Regions from separate parts of the Geodermatophilus sp. URMC 65 genome, predicted to be linked through region 1. Evidence: predicted binding sites of a transcription regulator. Region 1 holds the regulator's gene; each other region holds the start of a gene.
The links. The regulator LexA, encoded in region 1, represses DNA repair genes until DNA is damaged. The targets are predictions, from matches to a motif close to TCGAACANNTGTTCGA.
Positions count from the first base shown of each region.

Region 2: ACWIX7_RS03295 (DUF222 domain-containing protein) is a predicted target of LexA. The motif match lies at 3,602-3,617, and genes of this name have one in related genera.
Region 3: ACWIX7_RS13905 (DUF222 domain-containing protein) is a predicted target of LexA. The motif match lies at 2,878-2,893, and genes of this name have one in related genera.

Region 1 covers NZ_CP199954.1:4,011,703-4,018,846, reverse strand. Annotated here, with positions in the region: gene ACWIX7_RS19465 (vitamin B12-dependent ribonucleotide reductase) at 1-1,202, opposite strand, end outside; gene nrdR (transcriptional regulator NrdR) at 1,303-1,851, opposite strand; gene ACWIX7_RS19455 (hypothetical protein) at 2,300-2,938, opposite strand; gene ACWIX7_RS19450 (LysM peptidoglycan-binding domain-containing protein) at 3,063-3,734, opposite strand; gene lexA (transcriptional repressor LexA) at 4,032-4,823, shown strand; gene ACWIX7_RS19440 (hypothetical protein) at 4,942-5,922, opposite strand; gene ACWIX7_RS19435 (phosphatase PAP2 family protein) at 5,969-6,700, opposite strand; gene hflX (GTPase HflX) at 6,757-7,144, opposite strand, start outside.
Region 2 covers NZ_CP199954.1:695,391-702,534, forward strand. Annotated here, with positions in the region: gene ACWIX7_RS03275 (hypothetical protein) at 1-548, opposite strand, end outside; gene ACWIX7_RS03280 (hypothetical protein) at 791-970, shown strand; gene ACWIX7_RS03285 (N-acetyltransferase family protein) at 1,109-1,594, opposite strand; gene ACWIX7_RS03290 (hypothetical protein) at 1,636-1,842, opposite strand; gene ACWIX7_RS03295 (DUF222 domain-containing protein) at 2,051-3,403, opposite strand; gene ilvA (threonine ammonia-lyase IlvA) at 3,729-5,012, opposite strand; gene ACWIX7_RS03305 (hypothetical protein) at 5,128-5,451, shown strand; gene ACWIX7_RS03310 (alpha/beta hydrolase) at 5,543-6,478, opposite strand; gene ACWIX7_RS03315 (flavin-containing monooxygenase) at 6,555-7,144, opposite strand, start outside.
Region 3 covers NZ_CP199954.1:2,864,617-2,871,760, reverse strand. Annotated here, with positions in the region: gene ACWIX7_RS13915 (mycofactocin system FadH/OYE family oxidoreductase 2) at 1-1,164, opposite strand, end outside; gene ACWIX7_RS13910 (YchJ family protein) at 1,218-1,595, shown strand; gene ACWIX7_RS13905 (DUF222 domain-containing protein) at 1,631-2,860, opposite strand; gene ACWIX7_RS13900 (pyridoxamine 5'-phosphate oxidase family protein) at 3,079-3,558, shown strand; gene ACWIX7_RS13895 (mycofactocin system FadH/OYE family oxidoreductase 1) at 3,734-5,596, opposite strand; gene mftC (mycofactocin radical SAM maturase) at 5,557-6,807, opposite strand; gene mftB (mycofactocin biosynthesis chaperone MftB) at 6,804-7,144, opposite strand, start outside.

The sequences.
Region 1 (7,144 bases):
AAGTTCCGGGTGTCGAACGTGCCGTCGTCCTTGAGGAACTTCATGAGGTTCAGCGACGCCAGGTTGCACGAGCTGTTGTCCAGGCTCATGTACTCCGAGCAGGGGTTGGACGCGTTGATCCGCCCGGTCTCGGGGTTGGTGTGCCAGTCGTTGATCGTGTCGTCGTACTGGATGCCCGGGTCGGCGCACTCCCAGGCGGCCTGGGTGACCTTGCGGAACAGCTCCTTGGCGTCGACGGTCTCGATCAGCGAGCCGTCGAGGCGGGCGCGCAGCCCGAAGTCCGTGCCGTCCTCGACCGCGCGCATGAACTCGTCGGAGACCCGGACGGAGTTGTTGGCGTTCTGGTACTGGACGCTGGTGATGTCCCTGCCGCCGAGGTCCATGTCGTACCCGGCGTCGCGCAGCGCGCGGATCTTGTCCTCCTCGCGCGCCTTGGTCTCGATGAACTCCTCGATGTCGGGGTGGTCGATGTCGAGGACGACCATCTTGGCCGCGCGGCGGGTGGCCCCACCGGACTTGATGGTGCCGGCGGAGGCATCGGCGCCACGCATGAAGCTGACCGGACCCGAGGCGGTGCCGCCCGAGGAGAGCAGCTCCTTGGAGGAGCGGATGCGGGAGAGGTTCAGGCCGGCGCCCGAGCCGCCCTTGAAGATCAGCCCCTCCTCCCGGTACCAGTTGAGGATCGAGTCCATCGTGTCGTCGACGGCGAGGATGAAGCAGGCGCTGACCTGCTGGGGCGCGCTCGTGCCGACGTTGAACCACACGGGGCTGTTGAAGCTGAAGTACTGGTGCAGCAGCATCCAGGTCAGCTCGTGCTCGAAGATCTCGGCGTCGCCCTCGCTGGCGAAGTAGCCGTGCTCACGGCCGGCCTGGCCGTAGGTCAGCACCACGCGGTCGATGAGCTGGCGCAGGCTGGTCTCGCGCTGCGGGGTGCCGACGGCGCCGCGGAAGTACTTCGTGGTGACGATGTTGGTGGCGTTGATGCTCCACTCGGCGGGGAACTCCACGCCGCGCTGCTCGAAGTTGATCGAGCCGTCCCGCCAGTTGGTCATGACGACGTCACGACGCTCCCAGGTCACCTCGTCGTACGGGTGCACCCCGGCGGTGGTGAAGACACGCTTGACCTTCAGGCCCTTCCCCCTGGTCGGCGCCTTGGCGGCGCGACGCGTACGGCCCGACAAGCGATCCTCGGTCTCGGTCACGGAGCTCTCCCTGTGTTGTGGGCGTTTCGGCGGCTGGGGAAGAGAGCCGCCCTCTTACTAGCGGGTGCTGCTGACAGTTCTGCTCAGACGGCGGTGGTCGTCATCGACCGGGTCCGCCGTCAGGGGCGGCCTGACCGCGCCCCCCACCCCGCCGGCGCGCCGGCGGGTCCTGCATGCCAGGCAGCGGCGGGGTGCCGGCGGCGATGTGCCGGGCCCGCAGCTCGGTGATCTCCTTCTCGAAGTCCTCGAGCGAGGTGAAGGCGCGGTAGACGCTTGCGAAGCGCAGATACGCGACCTCGTCCAGCTCTCGCAGCGGTCGGAGGATGGCCAGCCCCACCTCGTGGCTGGGGACCTCCGCCGCACCGGTGGCCCGGATGGCGTCCTCGACCTGCTGGGCGAGCTGCTGCAGCTGGTCCTCGTCGACCGGCCGTCCCTGGCAGGCCCGGCGGACGCCGGCCACCACCTTGCTGCGGTTGAACGGCTCGCTCACGCCGCTGCGCTTGACGACGGCGAGGACGGCCTCCTCCACCGTGGTGAACCGCCGACCGCACGCGGGACACGAGCGGCGGCGACGGGTGGTCGCCCCCTCGTCGGCCTCGCGCGAGTCGATGACGCGGCTGTCGGGGTTGTGGCAGAAGGGACAGCGCACGGCCGATCCCCTCCCCTCGCGACGCGCTCCGGCGCGGGTCCGCCCGGGCGTCGCGGCGACCGCGGGAGCGGCCGGAGCGACGGGCCCGGGAGACCGGCTGTGGACCTCCCTGGGGACATCCGGTGGACGTCGTGGGGAGTGCCTGAGGACGGCCTGTGGACGGACTTACATCGGTGCAACTACTAGATGTAGGGGAACCCTAGGTCCGGCTCCACTAGATCTGCAAGCCGAACGCCAGGCGCGTCGTCCGCCGAGATGACTTCGTGACCACCCGCGCACACTCGTCACACGCGCCCCGGGAACACGCCGGGGAACCTGCCGCAGCGGACGCGGGACGCGCCGGTCGGGCGCGACAGGACGACCGGGCCGGTCGGCGCAGGGGCGTCGCGCGCCGGGCGCGGGGACGCCGATCCGGACGCCTCGTGCGGGGTGTGAGGGGAGTCCCGTCTCAGGCGTGGAGGGCCTCGCCGGGCCGCCCGAGGCGGGGACGGGGGGCGCGGTCGCCGAGCCGCAGGGGGCGGGTCAGGCAGTCGGCCTCGATCGCGCGGGGCATGAGCACCGTGGCGTCACCCAGCTCCGGGCCCGACGCCTCCTCCGGCTGCTCCGCAGCGTCCGCCGCCCGGTGACGTCCGACCCGGTGCCGGCCGGCGGCCGCGCCCGCGGGGACGGCGGGCTGCTCGGCGGTCACGTCGCCGCCGTGGCGGCGGCGACGGCGACCGGTGGCCGGAGCCGACACGGGGAGGACGCCCGCCACCCGCTGCTCACGGGCGGCGGCCTCGCTCAGCGACAGCAGCGGGGCGGCCGCGGCGCCGGGCAGCAGCTCCTCGCCGAGACCCGAGAAGGGGTCGAGCCCGCTGTCCGGCACCAGCACCGGCCGGCTCTCCGGCAGGCGCACCTCGGGCAGGTCGATCCAGGTCTCCCGGTCGGCGCCGGCCACGGTCACCCGCACCCACACCTGGCACGCGCCCTGACCGTCGTGCCGCCACCCCAGCAGCGAACCCGGCCACCAAGCGCCCTCGACGAACACCTCGCAGCGCTGCGACTGCTGCGTGAAGACGGCGGCCCGGTTGTCTGAGATCGCTGACACGGAGCTGACCGTAAACGGGCTGTCAGCCACAGAGTGCCAGCGACTCGGCACGACGGGTTGACGAACCTGGCCGCCACCTCTTGTCGCTCCTCGACCGCCCCCCTGCCGCGGGCGACCGCGCGACTCAGGGCAGCTCGAGGACCTGGCCGGGGACGAGGGCCGAACCCTCGAGGCCGTTGAGCTCCTCGATGGCGTCGACCACCGTGCGCACGTCCTGGTCGGCACCGGCCGCCTCCCCGGCGATCGACCACACCGTGTCGCCGGGCTCCACCACCACGCTCCGCTCGCCGGCCAGCTGCAGTCCACCGTCGCCCGCACCCCCGACGAGCGAGCCGAGCGCGACGGCGCCGACGAAGGCCAGGGCGAGCACCAGCCGGCGCCCTCTGCAGGTCAGGCGCAGCCGTGGGACGGCAGCCCCCTCCGGGGTGGCGCACCCCCCGCGCACCGCTCGGGACGGCACCGCGCGCGACGCGGTCGGCCGGCCAGCCGAGGACGCCGGCTCCCGGCGACCGGGGGCCCGGCCGGCGCCCCGGGCCGAGGGAGCCGGGTCCGCGGTGCGCGGCTCCGGGCCCACCGGGCGGTCGGGCACCGGCCGCAGGTGGCCGGCGACACGGGGACCGGTCCCGGTCGGACCCGACGCAGCAGGCGTCCGCGGGGCGTGCCCGGACGCAGCCGCCGTCCGGGCGGGGCGCCCGGACTCGGCCGCACGCCCGTCGTCCACCGACCCGAGCAACGGACGCCACGGGACCTGGACCGTCGCGTCGAACTCCAGCACAGCCTGCCGCACGCTCGTCATGACCACTCCTCCTCCGACGCCCCGCTCGCTCGAACGCACGTTCGATCGAACGCCTGTGCGATGTCTACCGCATCCCGCCGACGAGGTCGACCCGACACCGCACGTCGGCTTCGAACACACGTTTGAAGTCCCGGCTCCGAGGCGCTACCGTCCGGAGCAGCACCCGTCCGCCGTCGCCGCGAGGGCGCCGGCGGGTCGGGGCCGGCGGCGGCCCCACGCAGTGGAGCCGGCCCGGTCCGGCTCCCGGGCGGGCGCAGGACGACAGGGCCGTGGCGACACGGCCGGCGAGGAGGAGACGTGGCGGGCACGAGCGGGACGTCGGGCGGCGGTGTCCGGGGCGGAGGCGGCTCGTCGCGGCGCGCGTCCGGGAGCCGGACCGCCGCACCGGAGGGCGCCGGGACGGCGTCGGTGCGCACCTTCCCCGACCGGGGCGAGAGCGGCGACGGGCTCACCCAGCGGCAGCGGCGGGTCCTCGAGGTGATCCGCGACTCGATCGAGCGGCGCGGCTACCCGCCCTCGGTGCGCGAGATCGGCGAGGCGGTGGGGCTGTCCTCGGCCTCCTCGGTGGCCCACCAGCTCAGCGTGCTGCAGAAGAAGGGCTGGCTGCGCCGCGACCCCAACCGCCCGCGCGCGCTCGACGTCCGCCTCCCCGGCGACACCCCCGGCGCGCCCGCGCCCGCGGTGGTGGCCCCCGCCGGCGCCGAGGAGACCCCTGCCCCCACCTACGTCCCGCTCGTCGGCCGGATCGCCGCCGGTGGCCCCGTGCTGGCCGAGCAGGCGGTCGAGGACGTCTTCCCGCTCCCCCGCGAGCTGGTCGGCGAGGGCACGCTGTTCATGCTCAAGGTCACCGGTGACTCGATGGTCGAGGCGGCCATCTGCGACGGCGACTGGGTCGTCGTGCGCCAGCAGCCGACCGCGGAGAACGGCGAGATCGTCGCCGCCATGATCGACGGCGAGGCGACGGTGAAGACCTACAAGCGGCGCGACGGGCACGTGTGGCTGCTGCCGCACAACCCCGCGTACGAGCCCATCCCGGGGGACGACGCCACCGTGCTCGGCCGCGTCGTCACGGTGCTCCGCCGGGTCTGAGCCGGTCCCGCCGGCGCGGTCACGGCCGCGCCGGCGGCCGGGTGCACCGCCGGCCTGTCGGCCGCGCCGTACGCAGGCCCCGGCCGGAGCACCGTAATGTGGAACGAGGGCCGAGACCTCAGTCGCGCCGGCGCACCAGCTTGCCCCCGAGCCAGACGAGCACGCCGGCCACGACGGCGGCAGCGACCGCCGCCGCGACCGGGGGCGGTCCGTCGTCGCCGGACAGCAGGCCGGAGACCATGCCGTCCGCGGCCGCCGCTGACGACGAGGGTGCCGCCTCGGCCGGCAACGGCACCACGGTGACGTCGCTGACCAGCCCCTCCCCGGCGACGACGAGCGCCGCGGAGTCCCCGGTGAAGCTGATCGCCTCGCCCTGGGGCGCCTCGGGCAGGGCGACCCGGCGGGGCTCCCCCGCCAACGCACCGGCCACGTCCGAGCCGGTCAGCGGCCAGACGTAGGCGTCGGTGTAGGTGCGCAGCGCGATCCAGCGCTCGTCGGGCGAGACCGCACCGCCGGTGACCATCAGCTGACCGGCGCGGCCGACCGGGCCGCCCGGCGTCCCGGTGAGCACGAACTCCACCCGGCCGACCTCGGTGAGGCCGACCGTGCCGTCCTCCACGAGCGCCGAGACCGGCCGGTACACCTCGCTGGCGCCCAGCACCTCCTTGGTCACCAGGTACGGCGTCCCGTCGGGGGCGAGCAGCAGCGCCTCGACGTCCCGCGGGCCGTCGGGGTACGCCAGCCGGTAGACCGAGCTGCTGCCGTCGGCGTGCAGGGCCAGCAGCGCGACCGTCGTCCGGGTGCCGGTGTTGTCGCCGGTGTCGGCGAGCCAGACGGTCCCGTCGACCGCCGGCGCCATGTCCTCGGGGTCGAAGGGGTCCACCGCCGCGGAGCGCACGGTGACCACCGCGCAGGTCCCGTCCAGCACGTAGACGTCGAGGGAGTCGCCGCCGTCGTTGTGCACCAGCATCCGGTCGCCCACCTCGACCAGCCCGGAGACCTCCGGCAGCCGGGGGTCGGTGAGCTGGCAGCGCGTCGCGGGTGCGGGCTGGTCGACCGGTGCGGCGGACGCGGGCAGGGCGGGCCCGAGGCCGAGCATCAGCGCGAGGCCGGTCCCGGCCGCCAGACGCCGCCCCCTGGCTCCGCTACGCGGACGACCGGCCAGCTCGGGCACCGACCCAGCGTGACACCAGGACCGCGTCGAGCAGGTGAACCACGCCCAACAGCAGGATGCCGACGGCCGCTCCGACCACGGCGTCGGTGACCCAGTGGAAGTCGAGGGACACCATGGCCACACCGGTGGCCACCGGGCCGGCGATGCTGAGCACCCGGGCGGTCCGCTGCACCCACGCCGCGAGTCGGTACTGCACCACCTGCCAGCGGGCGACCCCCCACATGAGCACGGCGTTGGCGACGTGCCCGGAGGGGTAGGAGGCGCCGTCCCGGTGGAAGAACGACCCGGGGTAGGCCGGGGCCGTCCGGCCCGTTCCGTACTTGAACGAGTAGACGACGACGGTGAGCAGCACCAGCGCCAGCAGCACCCGCACCAGCGGGAGGACGGTGCGGAACCGCCACCCGAGGTAGCCGACCAACCCGGCCAGGACGATCAGGATGAAGCCGCGCCCGCCGAGCTGCGTCACCGCCCACACCGGCCAGTAGGCGGCCGAGTCCTTCAGGTCCCAAGCGCTGACCACCTCCGAGACCCGCAGGTCCATCCGCTCGAGCACGCCGCGGCCGAGCAGGTCGACGGTGACCACGACGGCGACCACCAGGGCGGCTCCCAGGAGCCACCGCGACGGGCGGCCGGCCGGGACCTCAGCGTCCGAGGCGTCCGGCGGGGAGGTCCCCGGACGCCGCCGCACCGCGCCGCTGGTCACGCCGGTCACGGTACCGGGCCGTGACCTGACCGTGACCTCGCTCGCCGGGGGGCGGGTCAGGCGACCGGCGCCGCGAACCCCTCGAGGGCGGCGGCCAGGCCGCCGTCGACCCGGGCGCTGAGCCGCGTGCCCCCGGCCTCGTGGGTCTCCTTCAGCACCTCGCCGTCCCGGTGCACCCGGGCCACCAGGTCGCCGCGGTCGTAGGGCACCAGCACGTCGACCTCGACGTCGGGGTGCGGCAGCCGGGCGGCCACGACCTCGCGCAGCCGCTCGAGGCCGGCGCCCGTGCGGGCCGACACCCACACCGCACCCGGCAGGGCCCGGCGCAGGGTGAGGACGTCCTCCTCGCTCATCGCGTCCACCTTGTTGACGACGATGAGCTCCGGGACCGACGCGGCCTCGATCTCGCCCAGGACCACGCGCACCGCCTCGATCTGCCCCAGC
Region 2 (7,144 bases), 2.4 Mb from region 1:
CGGTCGCCCCACCAGCCGCCGCGGCCCCCGGCCCACGGACCGTTGCTGGTCGAGTTGACCCAGTCGGTGACCTGCTGCTCCAGGTCGGCCAGCCGCTCGTCGGCCACGTCCTGGGGCATCCCGCTCTCGACGGCCTGCGCGATGCGCTCCTGCTTGGCCTTCACCAGCGCGTCGACGAGCGTGTCCACCGCGACGCCCTTCTCCTCGGCGACCTTCGCGAGGGTGGCCCCCTCGGCCTCGAGCGCGGTCCGCAGCTCGTCCTCGGTGATGCCCAGGGCCTCGGCGGCGGTCTCGAGGCCGAACCAGCCGCCATGGTGGCCGTGCCACCCGAGGTCGGCGTCGCTGAGCGTGGTGGCCACCTCGTCGGCCTGCTCCTGGCTGAGCGACCCGTCCTCGACCAGACCGGAGAGGGCGTCCTTGATCCGGTCGACGACGGACGTCCCCGCGCCGTCGGTGTCCTCGGTGGCGGCGACGGCGGGAACGGCCACGGCCAGTCCGGTCAGCGTCAGGGCGCCTGCTGCGGCGGCGACGACCAACTTCTTGCGCACAGTGGTCTCCTCGGTCAGCGGCCGGTCCGTCCAGCCGTCGAGGAGATCGTGGCGCGCGAACCTGTGACGGAGCTGGCAGCGGCCCGTGGCCTCGCTGGGACCCTCCACTCCACCACCACGGACCACACGAGGCGCTCGACGAAGGAAGGAGCCGAAGGGCTCGCTGAGGTGCCGCTCCATCGACGCGCGGTCCTTCGCCCGGTCGTACTGCTGTCCCGCTCGACGGCCCGCTTCGGCGGCCCGTGTTCGCGCCGGCGCCGGTGCACGACGCGGCCCACGGCTGCGTGTCGGGCCGTTTCGCCGAGTTGGCCGCCGCGCTGGTCACCGAGGTCGCCGCCGAGGGGGTCCGGGTGAACCCGGCCGAGAGCCGGGTGATCGGCGCCGGCTCCCGACAGCGGGGGCTCGGCGCGGTGGTCAACTGACGGCCCACGCTGCCCCGCCCGGAGCCGGACGCGCTGCGCGCTGCGCGCTGCGGCACAACTGCGCCCGGCACGGCTGGGCCACGCAGATCCGCGGGCACGACCCGGCGACCTTCCGCGACCACGTCGTGCGCCACCGGGTCAGAGGTCGACGACCATCGTCCCCTCGGCCGCGTCCAGGACCGGGGCGAAGCCGGCCGACCGGTAGAGGTGCACGGATGGGTTCCCGGCCTCGACGCTGAGGCCCACTTGCCCGATCCCCCGCCGACGGGCCTCGGCGAGTGCCTCCCGCAGCAGCTCGCGGCCGATGCCCTGACCGCGGCACCCCGACCAGACGGGGAGGCTGAGCTCCGGGATGCCGTCGGCCACGAACCCGTAGCCGGGATCGTCTCTGTCGAGGAACAGCGCCCAGACCACGCCCACCGCCAGCCCCTGGGTCTCGGCCACGAACCCGAGGTCACCGCGCTCCGGCCGGAACTCGGTGCAGTGCCGGAGACCAGGCCGTTCGTCGACGTCGCGGTACGTGAAGCGCTGCTCCCCCGACCAGGTCACGTTGGCCAGGGTCGCCGTCCGGAGCAGCTCGCGATCGCCCACGGTCAGGGGCCGGGTGCTCACCTGCGTGGCCATGGAACCCACTGTCACACCCGGCGGTCGACGCGCGCCGCCCGTCAGTAGGGCGGTGGTTGGGTGACGGCGGTCAGGCCGGACGGGGTGGTGACGGTGAGGGTGCCGTCAGGGGCCAGGTCGTGGGTCCAGCCGGAGGCCTGGTGCTTGCCGCGGTGGTCGCCGGTGCAGTAGCCGGCCAGGTTGGCCGCGGCGGTCTCCCCACCCTCGGCATACGCCCGGTGGTGGTCCAGCTCGCCGGCCCGGGGCACGCGGCGGCGGCAGCCGGGAACCGGCAGCGCCGGTCGCGGGCGCGGACGAACCGGTCCAGCTCCGCACCGGGTGCGTAGCCGTCGGTGGGCCCGGGCCTGCCCAGCCCGGGGCGGCCGGTGAGGTCGTGGCTGCAGGTCTGCGGCCGGCGCCGGCAGGCCGGCCGCCCGCAGCTGCCGGTGCGGCGCAGCCCGGGCAGGTCGGTCGGCGTCAGCAGCGCCCCGGACACCGCGTCGGTGAGCGCCAGGCGCGGCCGGTCGGCCAGCCCACCCCCGGCCGTGGTGTCCAGCAGGTCGGCCAGCTGCTCCCGCTGGGCGTCCGCCGCCGCGGCCAGCGCGCCGAGCGCGTCGGTCGCGGCATCGGCCCGCCCACTGGCACTCGCCCGCCAGCCGGCCTCGGTCGCGGCGTCGACCTTGGTCGCGGTGCGCACGCTGCGGGAGGCGTGACCCAGCGCGATCCGGGCGGCGTGCACCGCCGCACCGGCGTCCTCCACCGCCCGATCGGCGGCCGCCCACCAGCCGCTGCCCGGCGGCGAGTCGGTGGCGGGTGGCGGCGCTCCGGCGGCACGGCTGTCGCCGTGCAGGACGACCCGCGGGCGCGGGACGTTCGGCTCGGGTAGCCAGCCGCGGCCCTCGTCCTCGGGGTCGAGGACCGCGTCGCCGGGAACCCGGTCCGGACCCCACTCGGGCTGCTCGGGTAGCTCGCCGGCCAACAGGCGGCCAGCTCGGCCTGCTCGGCCTCCTGCCACGCCACGTCGGGCCGGAGCGTGACCTCGGCGGTCGGCCGGACCGGCTCCGGCTCGCCCGAGGCCGCGTCCGGCATCGGCGGCTGGCCGGCGAAGGCGCGGGCCAGCCGGCGGGCCATCTCCGCCGGCAGCAGCTCCCCGTCCAGCTCCGCCGGGGCGTCCCCACCCAGCATGGTCGCCACCGAGGCCACCAGCGTCAGCAGCACCCGCACCGGCGGCAGCTCGGACTCCCCCGGGCGCAGCACCAGCTCCAGCAGCGCGTCGACCATCTTCTGCCCCCGCGTGCGGGGCGCCCCGGGCTCATCCACGATCGCGTCGGCGCACTGCACCAGCGCCGCGTGGAACGCCCGCGCCTCGGGCAGCGTGCACATCACCGTCACCGCCGCCATCCCCTCGGCGCGGTCGGGGCGCAGCGAGACCCCGCGCTCCTTCAGCGCCCGGGCCAGCCGCCGGGCGGCGGCGCCGGCGTCTCGCTGGGCGACGACCTTGCGGGCCTTGTCGCCCAGCTGCGCCGGGCTGGTGACCCGGTGCCGCTTCGCCATCCAGGCCAGCAGGTCCGCCTCCACCGCCGCGCGCAGCCGCTCGTCGGCGATCGGGGCGACCTTGTCGATCAGGTGCCACAGATGCCCCGCGTGCAGCAACCCCGCCTCCAGCGCCGCCAGCGTCCCCGGCAGCCGGTGCACCAGCGTCAGCGACCGCTCCAGCTCCTTCTCCGCGGCCTGCTGGGTCAGGTTCAGCGCGATCGCCAACTCCGGCGTCGCCCACTCGCTGACGGCACGGAGCACCTCCGGGCGCGCCGCCCACCGCTCGGCCGACATCGCCCCGCGCTCACCCTGCTGCCGGTCCGCCGACGCCGGCCGCGAGGCGGCGAACGCCGGAACGCGCGTGCCTTGACCGCCGTCTGCCGGGCGATCTCCCGCGCCGCGGCCTGCACCGCACCCAGCGGACCCGACGCCCACCCGACCGACGGCGCAGCAGCACCCAGGGTGCTGGTCTGCATCCCCCCGCCCATGTGTTCGATCATGCGTTCGAACGAAGACCGGGGCAAGGCGAAAGGGCAGGTCAGCGGCACGGGATGGGGCTGCCGGCGACCCTGGGGACGCGAGAGTTCCCCGGTCGGTGCCCGGACCTCCCGCAACAGGGTCAGACGAGGAAGCGGTAGGCCGTCGTCCCCGGGGCGAGGTGCTGGATGCGCAGCGGACTGGCCTCGATCCGGGCCAGCAGCGCCGGGAAGTCCGCAGCGCTGCCCAGCTCGATGCCGGTGAGCGCGGCGCCGGTCTCGCGGTTGTCGCGCTTGACGTACTCGAACAGCACGATGTCGTCGTCCGGGCCGAGCACCTCGTCGAGGAAGCGCCGCAGCGCGCCGGGCTCCTGCGGGAACTCGATGAGGAAGTAGTGCTTGAGGCCGCGGTGCACCAGTGAGCGCTCCACCACCTCGCCGTAGCGGCTGACGTCGTTGTTGCCGCCCGACAGCAGGCAGACCACCGTCTCCCCCGGCTCCACCGGCACCAGCCCGCCGGTCAGCGCGGCGGTCGCCAGCGCCCCGGCGGGCTCGGCGATGACGCCGTCCACCTGGTAGAGGTCGAGCATCTCGGTGCAGATCTGGCCCTCGGGCACCGCGACCAGCTCCGCACCCGAGTCGCGCACCAGCGGGAACGTCACCTCGCCGACCCGGCGGACGGCGGCGCCGTCGACGAACGTGTCCAGCTGCGGCAGCTCCACCGGCTCCCCGGCCGCCAGCGCCGCGGCCATGCCCGCCGCCCCGGCCGGCTCGACGCCGACGACGCGGGTGCCGGGGCTGTGCTGTCGCAGCCACGTCGCGCAGCCGGCCAGCAGGCCACCGCCGCCGACGGGGAGGACGACGACGTCCGGCGGGGCGGGCAGCTGCTCGAGGAGCTCGAGGGCGACGGTCCCCTGCCCGACCACGGTGGGGACGGCGTCGAAGGCGGGCACCAGCGTCGCGCCGGTGTCCCGCGCGTGGGCCAGCGCGGCGGCCGCGGCGTCGTCGTAGGTGTCGCCGGTGACGACCAGGTCGACCATCTCCCCGCCGAGCGCGGCGATGCGGTCGCGCTTCTGCCGCGGCGTCGTCCCCGGGACGACGACCGAGCCGCGCACCCCCAGCGCCCGGCAGGCGTAGGCGACGCCCTGCCCGTGGTTGCCGGCGCTGGCGCACACGACCCCGGCGGCCTGGCGGGCGGCGTCGAGCTGGCTGATCGTGTTGTAGGCGCCGCGGATCTTGTAGGACCGGCCGACCTGCAGGTCCTCGCGCTTGAGCCAGACGTCGGTCCCGATCGCCTGCGACAGCCGTGCGTTGCGCTGCAGCGGCGTCCGCTCCACCACCCCGGCCAGCCGGCGGGCGGCCGCCTCGATCTCGGCGCCGAGGCGCTGCGCCGTGTCGGGGTCTGCGACGTCGAGGAGGTTCTCCACGGCACCATCCTCCCCGTCACGACCACGCGGACCCCGACCGGTCGGGGACCCGCACGAGGGAGGATGCGCCCGGGCCCGGCGGGTGCGGCGGGCACCGCGACCGCACACTGGGGCGGTGAGCCCGGAGGCCCCCGACAGCCCGCTGAGCAGGCGGGGCGTCGTCCGACTGCTGAACACCACCGGCGGGCGGCTGCTCTGCCTGGCCGGCGCGGTCGACGCCGCCGCCGTCGACGCGTTCTGGCGGCGCTACGGCCGCGAGCCGGCGCGCGTCGACCGCATCGACGCCCGCTCGGTGACCGCGCTGTCCGAGCCCGGCGCGGAGCTGCTGCTCGACCACGTCGAGGCCGCCGAACTGGCCGGCCGCCCCGCGGAGCTGCGCCCCTCCCCCGCGGTCACCCGGGTGCTCACCGGCCGGGAGCCGGGCGCGGGCACCGGCTGACCCCGCGGTCCGCCCACGACGTCGTGGCCGTGCCCGGCCTCGACCGGCGGGTCCGCCGGTCGAGGCCGGGCACGGCCGGACCTCGGGTTCCTCAGCCCCGGATCAGCTCCCCGAAGCGCGCGCAGCTCTCGTCGATGGCGGCCTGCGCGGCCGGCGAGACCGTGCCCATGTCGAAGAAGCCGTGGATCATGCCGTCGTAGCGCTGCACGTCGGCGCGGACACCGGTGGCCTGCAGCGCTGCCCCGTAGGCCTCGCCCTCGTCGCGCAGCGGGTCGTACTCCGCCGTGACGATGACCGCCGGGGGCAGGTCGGTCAGGTCGGCGCCGTGCAGCGGGGACAACCGGGCGTCCTTGGCGTCCTCCCAGGCTCCGGCGTAGTGGCCGTAGAACCAGTCCATGGTGTCCTTCTCGAGGAAGTAGCCCTTGGCGTTCTCCACGCGCGAGGGGTACTCGCCCTCGGCGTCGACCGCGGGGTAGATGAGGAACTGCCCGGCCAGCGGGGTGCCGTCGGCGGTCAGCTGCTGGGCCACGACGGCGGCGAGGTTGCCGCCGGCACTGTCGCCGGCGACCGCGAGCCGGTCGTCCCCGCCGAGCTCGTCGAGGTGCTGGGCCACCCAGCGCGCGGCGGCCACCGCGTCCTCGGCCGCGGCGGGGAAGGGGTGCTCGGGCGCCAGCCGGTAGTCGACCGCGACGACCACCGCTCGGGCACCGCGGCAGACGTTGCGGACCATGTTGTCGTGGGTGTCCAGGTCGCCGATCACCCAGCCGCCGCCGTGGAGGAAGACGACGGTCGGGAAGGGGCCCTCACCCTCGGGCCGGTAGACCCGCGCCGCCAGGTCGCCCTGGGCGCCGGGGACGGTGCGGTCCTCGGTGCTCGCCACGGGGACGAGCTGCTCGGGGGTCCGGGCGCCGTGGGTGAGCTGCAGGTACAGGGCGCGCCCCGCCTCGGGGCTCCCCTCGTACATGGGCGGCATGCCCGCCTCGTCCATCATGGTGAGCATCGCTGCGATGTGCGGGTCGACCGGCACGGAGGTCTCCTGACGTCTCGGCATGGGGGTGGACGGCGGAACGCGGTGGCGTCCGCCGGTGGATCGCTGGCGCGGCTCAGCTGTAGAGCAGCGACTCGTCGTCGAGGTCGGCCGCGGGCAGCGTCGTCCGTTCCTGCGCGTACTCCAGCAGGTGGGTCCACGGCTCGCGGTCACCCTGCTTGAACATGAGGTGCATCGAGCGCATGACGTAGCCCGCGTTGAAGTTCTCCGGGTCGGCCCACGGCCGCAACGGCATGTCCGCGTCCTCGGGACGCAGGGTGGGGACGACCACGGTGGCGCCCTGCTCCTGCATGTGCGCCAGCAGCCGGCACACGAACTCGCTGACCAGGTCGGCCCGCAGCGTCCAGCTGTTGCGGAAGTAGCCGAACACGTAGGCCATGTTCGGCACGCCGCTGATCATGATGCCGCGCCAGGTCACGCGTTCGGGGAAGTCGACCGGCTCGCCGTCGACGGTGAACGCGACCCCACCGAAGAGGCTGAGGTCGAAGCCGGTGGCGGTGACGACGACGTCCGCCTCGAGCTCCCCCCCGGAGGTCAGCCGGATCCCGGTCCCGGTGAACGTCTCGATGGTGTCGGTGACCACCGACGCCCTCCCCTCGCGCAGTGCCGTGAACAGGTCCCCGTCGGGGACGACGGCGAGGCGCT
Region 3 (7,144 bases), 1.1 Mb from region 1:
GGCCGGCCCGCCGCCGACGACGAGCACCCGGCGGCGGCGCCCCGGTACCGGCAGCGGCGCCTCACGGCCGGCGCGCGGGTTGGTCACGCAGCCCAGCGGCCGGTTCAGGCCCACGCGGCCGACGCACTCCTGGTTGCAGCCCAGGCAGCGGCGGACCTCGCCGTCCCGCCCGGTCAGCGCCTTGGCGGCGAACTCGGGGTCGGCGATCTGCGCGCGGACGGCGCCGACCAGGTCGCAGTCGCCGTCGACCAGCGCACGCTCGGCCTGCGCGGGGGTGAGGAACCGGCCGACGCCGACCACCGGCACGTCGACGGCGGCCCGGATCGCCGCGGACAGGTACCGGGCGTAGCCGGGTGGGGCGGTCATCGGCGGGACGACGCGGTCGAGGCTCGCCGTCGCGACGCCGACGGTGGTGCTCACGTAGTCCACCAGGCCGCACCCGGCGAGCAGCCGCGCGGTGGCGACGGCCTCGGGGAGCGTCGTCCCGCCGCTCGCGCCCTCCTCGTCGGCCAACCGGACGCCGAGGCCGCGGCCGGGGCCGAGCGCCTCCCGGACGGCGGTGAGCACCTCGACGAGGAAGCGGGCGCGGGACTCGAGCGGGCCGCCGTAGCGGTCGGTGCGCCGGTTGGTGGCGCGGGAGAGGAACTGCCGGGCCAGCGAGGACTGCGAGGCCTGGACCTCCACGCCGTCGAACCCGGCGGCGGCACAGCGGGCGGCGACGTCGGCGTAGCCGGCGACCAGCCGGGCCAGGTCGGCGGTGCTGGCCTCGCGCGGCACCTCGCGGAACAGCGGGTCGGGCACCGGGGACGGCGCGAGGACCGGCGTGCGGGTGTGCAGCGAGTCCGCCTGCCCGCCGTTGTGGTTGACCTGGGCGAACACCGGGACGCCCTGTGCGTGGACGGCATCGGCGACCCGACGCATCCCGGGCAGGGCGTCCGGGTCGGAGCCGCGGACGAGCTTCTCGTAGGGCCGGTCGGCGGGGTCGGTCGAGAGCTCCTCGGTGACGACCAGCCCGGCACCGCCGGCCGCGCGGGCCGCGTAGTAGGCGGCGTGCCGCTCGGTGAACCGGCCGTCGACGGCGTAGTTCGTCAGGTGGGCCGGGAAGACCAGCCGGTTGGGCAGCGTCACCGGCCCGACCCGCAGCGGCGCAGACAGGTGTCGCACGTGGTCTCCCTCCGCGGTCGGCCGGCTCCTCGGGACGGTAGAGACTCGCAGGCATGGCCCCTCGACGCTGTCCCTGCGGAACCGGCCTGCCCTACGCCGAGTGCTGCGGTCGGCTGCACGACGGCACCGCGACGGCGGGGACCGCCGAGCAGCTGATGCGCTCGCGGTACAGCGCCTTCGCCGTGGGGGACCCGGCGTACCTGCTCGACACCTGGCACCCCTCGACGCGTCCGCCGTGGGTGGAGCTCGACCCGACCGTGCGCTGGACCGGCCTCGACGTGCTCGCCACCACCGACGGCGGATTGCTCGCCGCGGAGGGCACGGTGGAGTTCCGGGCCTGGTACCGGCACGAGGGCGAGACCGGCAGCCAGCACGAGGTCAGCCGCTTCGTCCGCGAGGACGGCGCGTGGCGGTACCTCGACGCGGTGTGAGGCGTGTGCGACGGCCGCCGGCGTCGTCGGTCGGGTCAGGCGGCGGTGGTCAGGGGTGGTCCGGTACGGCCCGGGCCGGCGCGCTGGGGTCCGATCAGGATCTCGGTGCCGTCGGGTCGCCAGGTGCGCCATCGGCCGTCGGGTTGTCGTTCCACCCGGAAGCCGTGGTGGACCCTCGTGTGGTGCCGCTCGCACAGCAGCGCGGAGTTGTCCAGGCTGGTCTCGCCGCCGTCGATCCAGGCAAGCAGGTGATGGACGTCGCACCAGAAGGTCGGGGCCCCGCAGCCGGTGAACACGCAGCCCCCGTCGCGGACCTCGGCGGCCCGCCGCACGTGCGGTGGCACCAGCCGGAGGGTGCGGCCGTGGTCCAGCGGCATCCCATCGGGGCCCATCACGATCCGGGTGACAGCCCCGTCGCAGGCCAGCCAGGGGGCCCGCGCCGCGGAGATCGTCGCGCCGAACCCCATCTCGCCCGCGCCGGGGTTCGTGCCGGGGCCGAACAGGTCTTCCGCGTTGATCTTGACGATGATCTGCGGCTTGTGCCCGCGCAGGACCGGCGAGTTCCCCGATGCGAGCTGGTTGTTGCACAGCTGCACGAAAGCGTCAGCCTGCTGCTGCTGACGGGTGCGCTCGTCGGCGGCGCAGCGGCCGGCCTGCAGCACGGCCTCCAGCGCGGTCTGCACCTTCTCCAGGCCCACCGCGTCCAGGTCGAACCGGCCCGTGCCGGACCCGTCGGCGTGCTTGACGATGACCAGCCGCCGCCCCTCGGTGGGGTCGGGCTCCGGGCCGTCCTGATCGAGCATCGCCAGATAGCGGTCCACCGCCTGGCCGAGCACCTGGTGCGGCTGCGCGGTGGCGATCACCGTCAGCGCGGTGGCGATCTCGGTCAGGTCCACGCCTTGCTCGGCGGCGGCCGCGAGCCGCTCCTCGCGCGCGATCGGCGCGACCACGGCGACCTGGTCGGCGGTCACGTCCCCGGCCGCGAACGCGGCCGCCAGCGCCGGCAGGTGCTCCAGCGCCCGCCCGCACCGGACCAGCTGAGCAGCCGCCGCGGCCGAGAGACGGATGTGGTTCCGCAGCCAGGACGGCATCGTCTTCAGCCCGTCGTGCTCGCAGGCCCGTCGCGCATCCGCGACGCGCAGGGTGCGGGCCAGCTCGGCGTCGATCCGGTTCCGCTCGCGGATCAGCTCCGCGGTGCGGTCCAGCAGCGCACCGTCGTCCAGAGCGTGCAGGTCGTCGTCGGCGAGCACCGGCACCCCGGCCACGACACCTCCCGCACCGCTCGAACGCACGTACGAAGAATACCGGTCACGAGTGTGCAGGACAACACGAAACCACAGCTCAAGGGCCCGTCCACAGACTCGCAGTCGGCGTTGACACCACCGTCGACGTCCACCGAGCGCCAACGGACGGCGTGTGTCGGCGCAAGGGGCCGTGGGCAGGAGTCGTGCGACACCCGACCGCGCACTCCGAGAGGACTTTCATGAGCGCCGATGGCACCCGCAAGGTCGCCGAACTCCTCAAGGACGAACGACTCGGTTTCCTCACCACCACCGAGCCTGACGGCACCCTGGTCAGCCGCCCGATGGCGCTGCAGGAGGTCGAGTTCGACGGCGACCTGTGGTTCTTCGCCGAGCGTGACTCCCGCAAGGTCGCCCACATCGCCGCCCGTCCCCAGGTCAACGTGACCACCGGATCCGGCGGCACCTGGGTGTCGTTGACCGGGGAGGCGCACGTCGTCGACGACCCCGGCAAGAAGCGCGAACTGTGGAACGGCGGCGTCGAGGCATGGCTGCCCCAGGGGCCGGACGACGCGTCGGTCGTGCTGATCAAGGTGGACGGCCGGTCCGCCGAGTACTGGGACGCCGCGGGGGGCCGGCTGGCCACTGCGCTCAGCTTCGTCAAGGCCAAGGCCACCGGACAGCGCATCGACGCCGGGGAGAACGAGCGGGTCGACCTCTGACAGCCGGCTCCCAGCCGGCGCGCACCGGGACTCCAGCCGGCGGCGCCACCGTGGAGGACGTCCCCCCTCGGAGGTGCCCGGTGCTCACCATCGCCGTCCTGCTCGTCTTCCTCGCCACGTTGACCGTGGCCGACCTGCTGCCGTACGACCGTGCGGCGTCGGTCGTGCTGCCGCGCTAGCGCGGCGACGCAGCGAGCAGCGCCCGCGCCGCGCGCCGTCCCTCGAGCACCGCCTCGAGAACGGTGCGCGGCGCGATGGCGTCCCCGGCGGCCAGCACCCCCGGGGGGACGTCACCCGGCAGGCCGGGGCCCGCGTCGACGACGACGGCGAACGGCACGGCCCGCTCCTCCCCCGTCCAGCGGTCGGCCAGCACCGCGACGCCGTCCCTGGCCGAGCACAGCCGGGACGACGTCTCCCGCCGCACCCCCGCCCGCGCCAGCCGGGCGTTGGCCGGCGCCAGGTCGCCGCCGAGCCGCTCGCCGGCCACCGCGTCCGGGGTCACCAGCGTGACCTCGCGGCCCGCCGCGGCGAGCAGCTCGGCCACCCCCACGCCGACCGGCCCGCCGACCGGGTCGTGCACCACCACCGGGCCGGGCGGCAGCTCCGCACCGGCCAGCACGTCGGCGGCGCTCGGACCCGGGGGCCGGCGGGCGCCGGTCGCGACGACGTCCCCGCCCTCCGCGGTCGTCCCCAGCTCGACCCGCACTCCCAGCCGCGCCACCTCCCCGGCCAGCCAGTCGGCGAGGTCGGCGAAGCGCGACCGCCCGGGCAGCGCGGCGACCAGCTGCAGCGCCCCGCCGAGCCGGCCGGTGCGCTCCACCAGCTGGACCTCGGCGCCCGCGGATGCCAACACCCGCGCGGCCTCCAGCCCGGCCGGCCCGCCGCCGACGACGGTCACCCGCCGCCCGGCGCTGTCGGGCAGGGCGCCCTCGTCGGACGGGTCGGCGACGCAGCTGACCAGCGGGTTGCGGACGTCGCGCACCTGGCAGGCCTGGTTGCACAGGGTGCAGGGCCGCACCGGGACGCCGGCCCGCGCCCTGCGCACGAGGTCGGCATCGGCGATCTGCGCGCGGGTCATCTCCACCGCGTCGGCGACCCCGTCGGCCAGCGCCCGCTGCGCGGCGGCGACGTCCACGACCGAGCCCTGCAGCACGACCGGCGTCCCGCCGGCGGCCGCCCGCACGGAGCGGGTGAGGTCGCTGTTGAACCCCGGCGCGGTGTGCCCGTCGGGCCGGTACGCCGAGGGCGCCGGTCCGCTGCCGCGCACGACGACGAGCAGGTCGACCATCGGGGCGAGCTCGTGGACGTGCCCGACGGCCAGGTCGGGCGTGATCCCGGCCCAGGGCGCCTCCTCGTCGCAGGAGAGGCGCAGCGCGAGCGCCCGCCCGGGTCCGAGCTCCGCGCGGACGGCGACCAGCACCTCCCGCAGCAGGCGCATCCGGTCGGCGCCGTACCCGTCGGTGCGGGTGTTGGTCAGGCCGGAGGCGAACTGGCGCAGCAGCGAGCGCGCGCCGGCGTCGACCTCCACGCCGTCCGCGCCGGCGCCGACCGCGGTCCGGGCGCCCGCCGCGAAGCCCGCGACCAGCGCGTCGATCTCCGGCTGCTCCATCGCCACCGGCACCTCGCGGGTGACGACGTCGGGCACGGCGGACGGCGCCCACAGCGCGGTCTGCGCGTGCCCGGAGCTGCCCTGCGCGCCGGTGTGCCCGAGCGAGGCGAGCACCAGCGCGCCGTGCGGGCGGCAGGCGGCGACGACGTCCGCCCAGCCCGGGCCGCAATCGGCGGCCAGCGGCGCCCGCTCGTAGGGCCAGTCGCTCCCGTGCACCGACGCGGTCTCGGTGACCACGACGCCGCAGCCGCCCGCGGCCCGGCGGGCGTAGTACGCGACGTGCCCCTCCGAGAGCGCCCGCCCGCGGCCCAGGTTGGTCTCGTGCGGGCCGAACAGCACCCGGGAGGGCGCCGTCCGGCCCGCCAGGACCAGCGGGTCGAGGAGTCCCGTCAGCGCAGCTCGAGCCCGGCCAGCGGCGACTCGTCGCACATCTTGGCGGGCGGTGTGGGTGAGGACACGGCCGTAGCGGCCCTCGGGATCGACGGCATGCCGAGCAGCGTCGGCTGGCCGCGCACCGGGCCGGTGTGCGAGTGGTCGACGGAGCTGCGCGGGGTGACCAGCTCGAGGTCGCGGGCGGCCAGGGCGCTCTCGCCGTAGCCCTGCACGCACTCCGGGTCGGGCCCGTCGAGCGGCAGGCCGGTGAAGAACTTGGCCGCCATGCAGCCGCCCCGGCAGGCGTCGAAGTGGGCGCACTTCGTGCAGGCGCCGCCGGTCTGCGGGCTGCGCAGGTCGGCGAACAGCTCGGAGGACCGCCAGACCCGCTGGAAGCCGCCCTCGTCGCGCACGTTGCCGGCGAGGAAGTCCTCGTGGATGGCGAACGGGCAGGCGTAGACGTCGCCCACCGGGTCGATGAGGCAGACCACGCGACCGGCGCCGCACAGGTTCAGGCCGGGCAGCGCCTCGCCGTAGGCCGACAGGTGGAAGAACGAGTCGCCGGTGAGCACGCGCTCGCCGTTGGCCAGCAGCCAGGAGTAGAGCTCGCGCTGCTGGGCCTGCGTGGGGTGCAGCTCGTCCCAGACGTCGGCGCCACGACCCGACGGGCGCAGCCGGGTGATCCGCAGCTGGGCGCCGTAGCGGTCGGTGAGCGCCGTGAACGCATCCAGCTGGGAGACGTTCTCCCGGGTGACGACGACGGAGACCTTGAAGTCCTTCATCCCCGCCTCGGCCAGGTTCTCCAGCGCGCGGACGGCGGTGGCGTACGAGCCGGTGCCGCGGACCCGGTCGTTGACCTCGGCGGTCGCGCCGTCGAGCGAGATCTGGACGTCGACGTAGTCGGTGCGGGCCAGCTGCTCGGCGCGGGCCTTGTCGAGCTTGACGCCGTTGGTGGAGAACTTGACGCCGACGTCGTGGCCGATGGCGTAGTCAAGCAGGTGCCAGAAGTCCGGCCGGACGGTCGGCTCGCCGCCGCCGACGTTGACGTAGAACACCTGCATCCGCTGCAGCTCGTCGATCACCGCCTCGGCCTCGGCGGTGGACAGCTCGCGCGGGTCACGCCGTCCCGACGAGGAGAGGCAGTGCGCGCACGCCAGGTTGCACGCGTAGGTGAGCTCCCAGGTCAGGCAGATCGGCGCGTCCAGCCCGTACTCGAACTGGTCGATGAGGCGCCCACCGGTGGGGCGGGACGGCAGGACGGCGGTCATGGGCGAGCCTCCGGGTCGGCCTCGTCGCAGGGGCCCGCTGCGAGCTGGCGAGCTGCGGGGGGCGACGAGGTCCTTTCTTCGATCATCTGGGACCGCGCGAGGTCGGCCAGCGCCCGGCGGTAGGCGGGCAGCTGCGCGTCGGGGACCCCGTTGGCGACGAGGGTGGCATCGGCGCTGGGGTGCTCGGCCAGCGTCTCCACGACGGCGACCAGCGTTCTCGACTTCAGGAAGGACAGCTTCCGGTTCCCGAAGTGGTAGACGAGCGCGCCGAAGGGCTCCGGGCGCAGCGCCACGGAACGGGCCCGCCGCCAGGGCAGCGACGGGTCGAAGTCGGTGG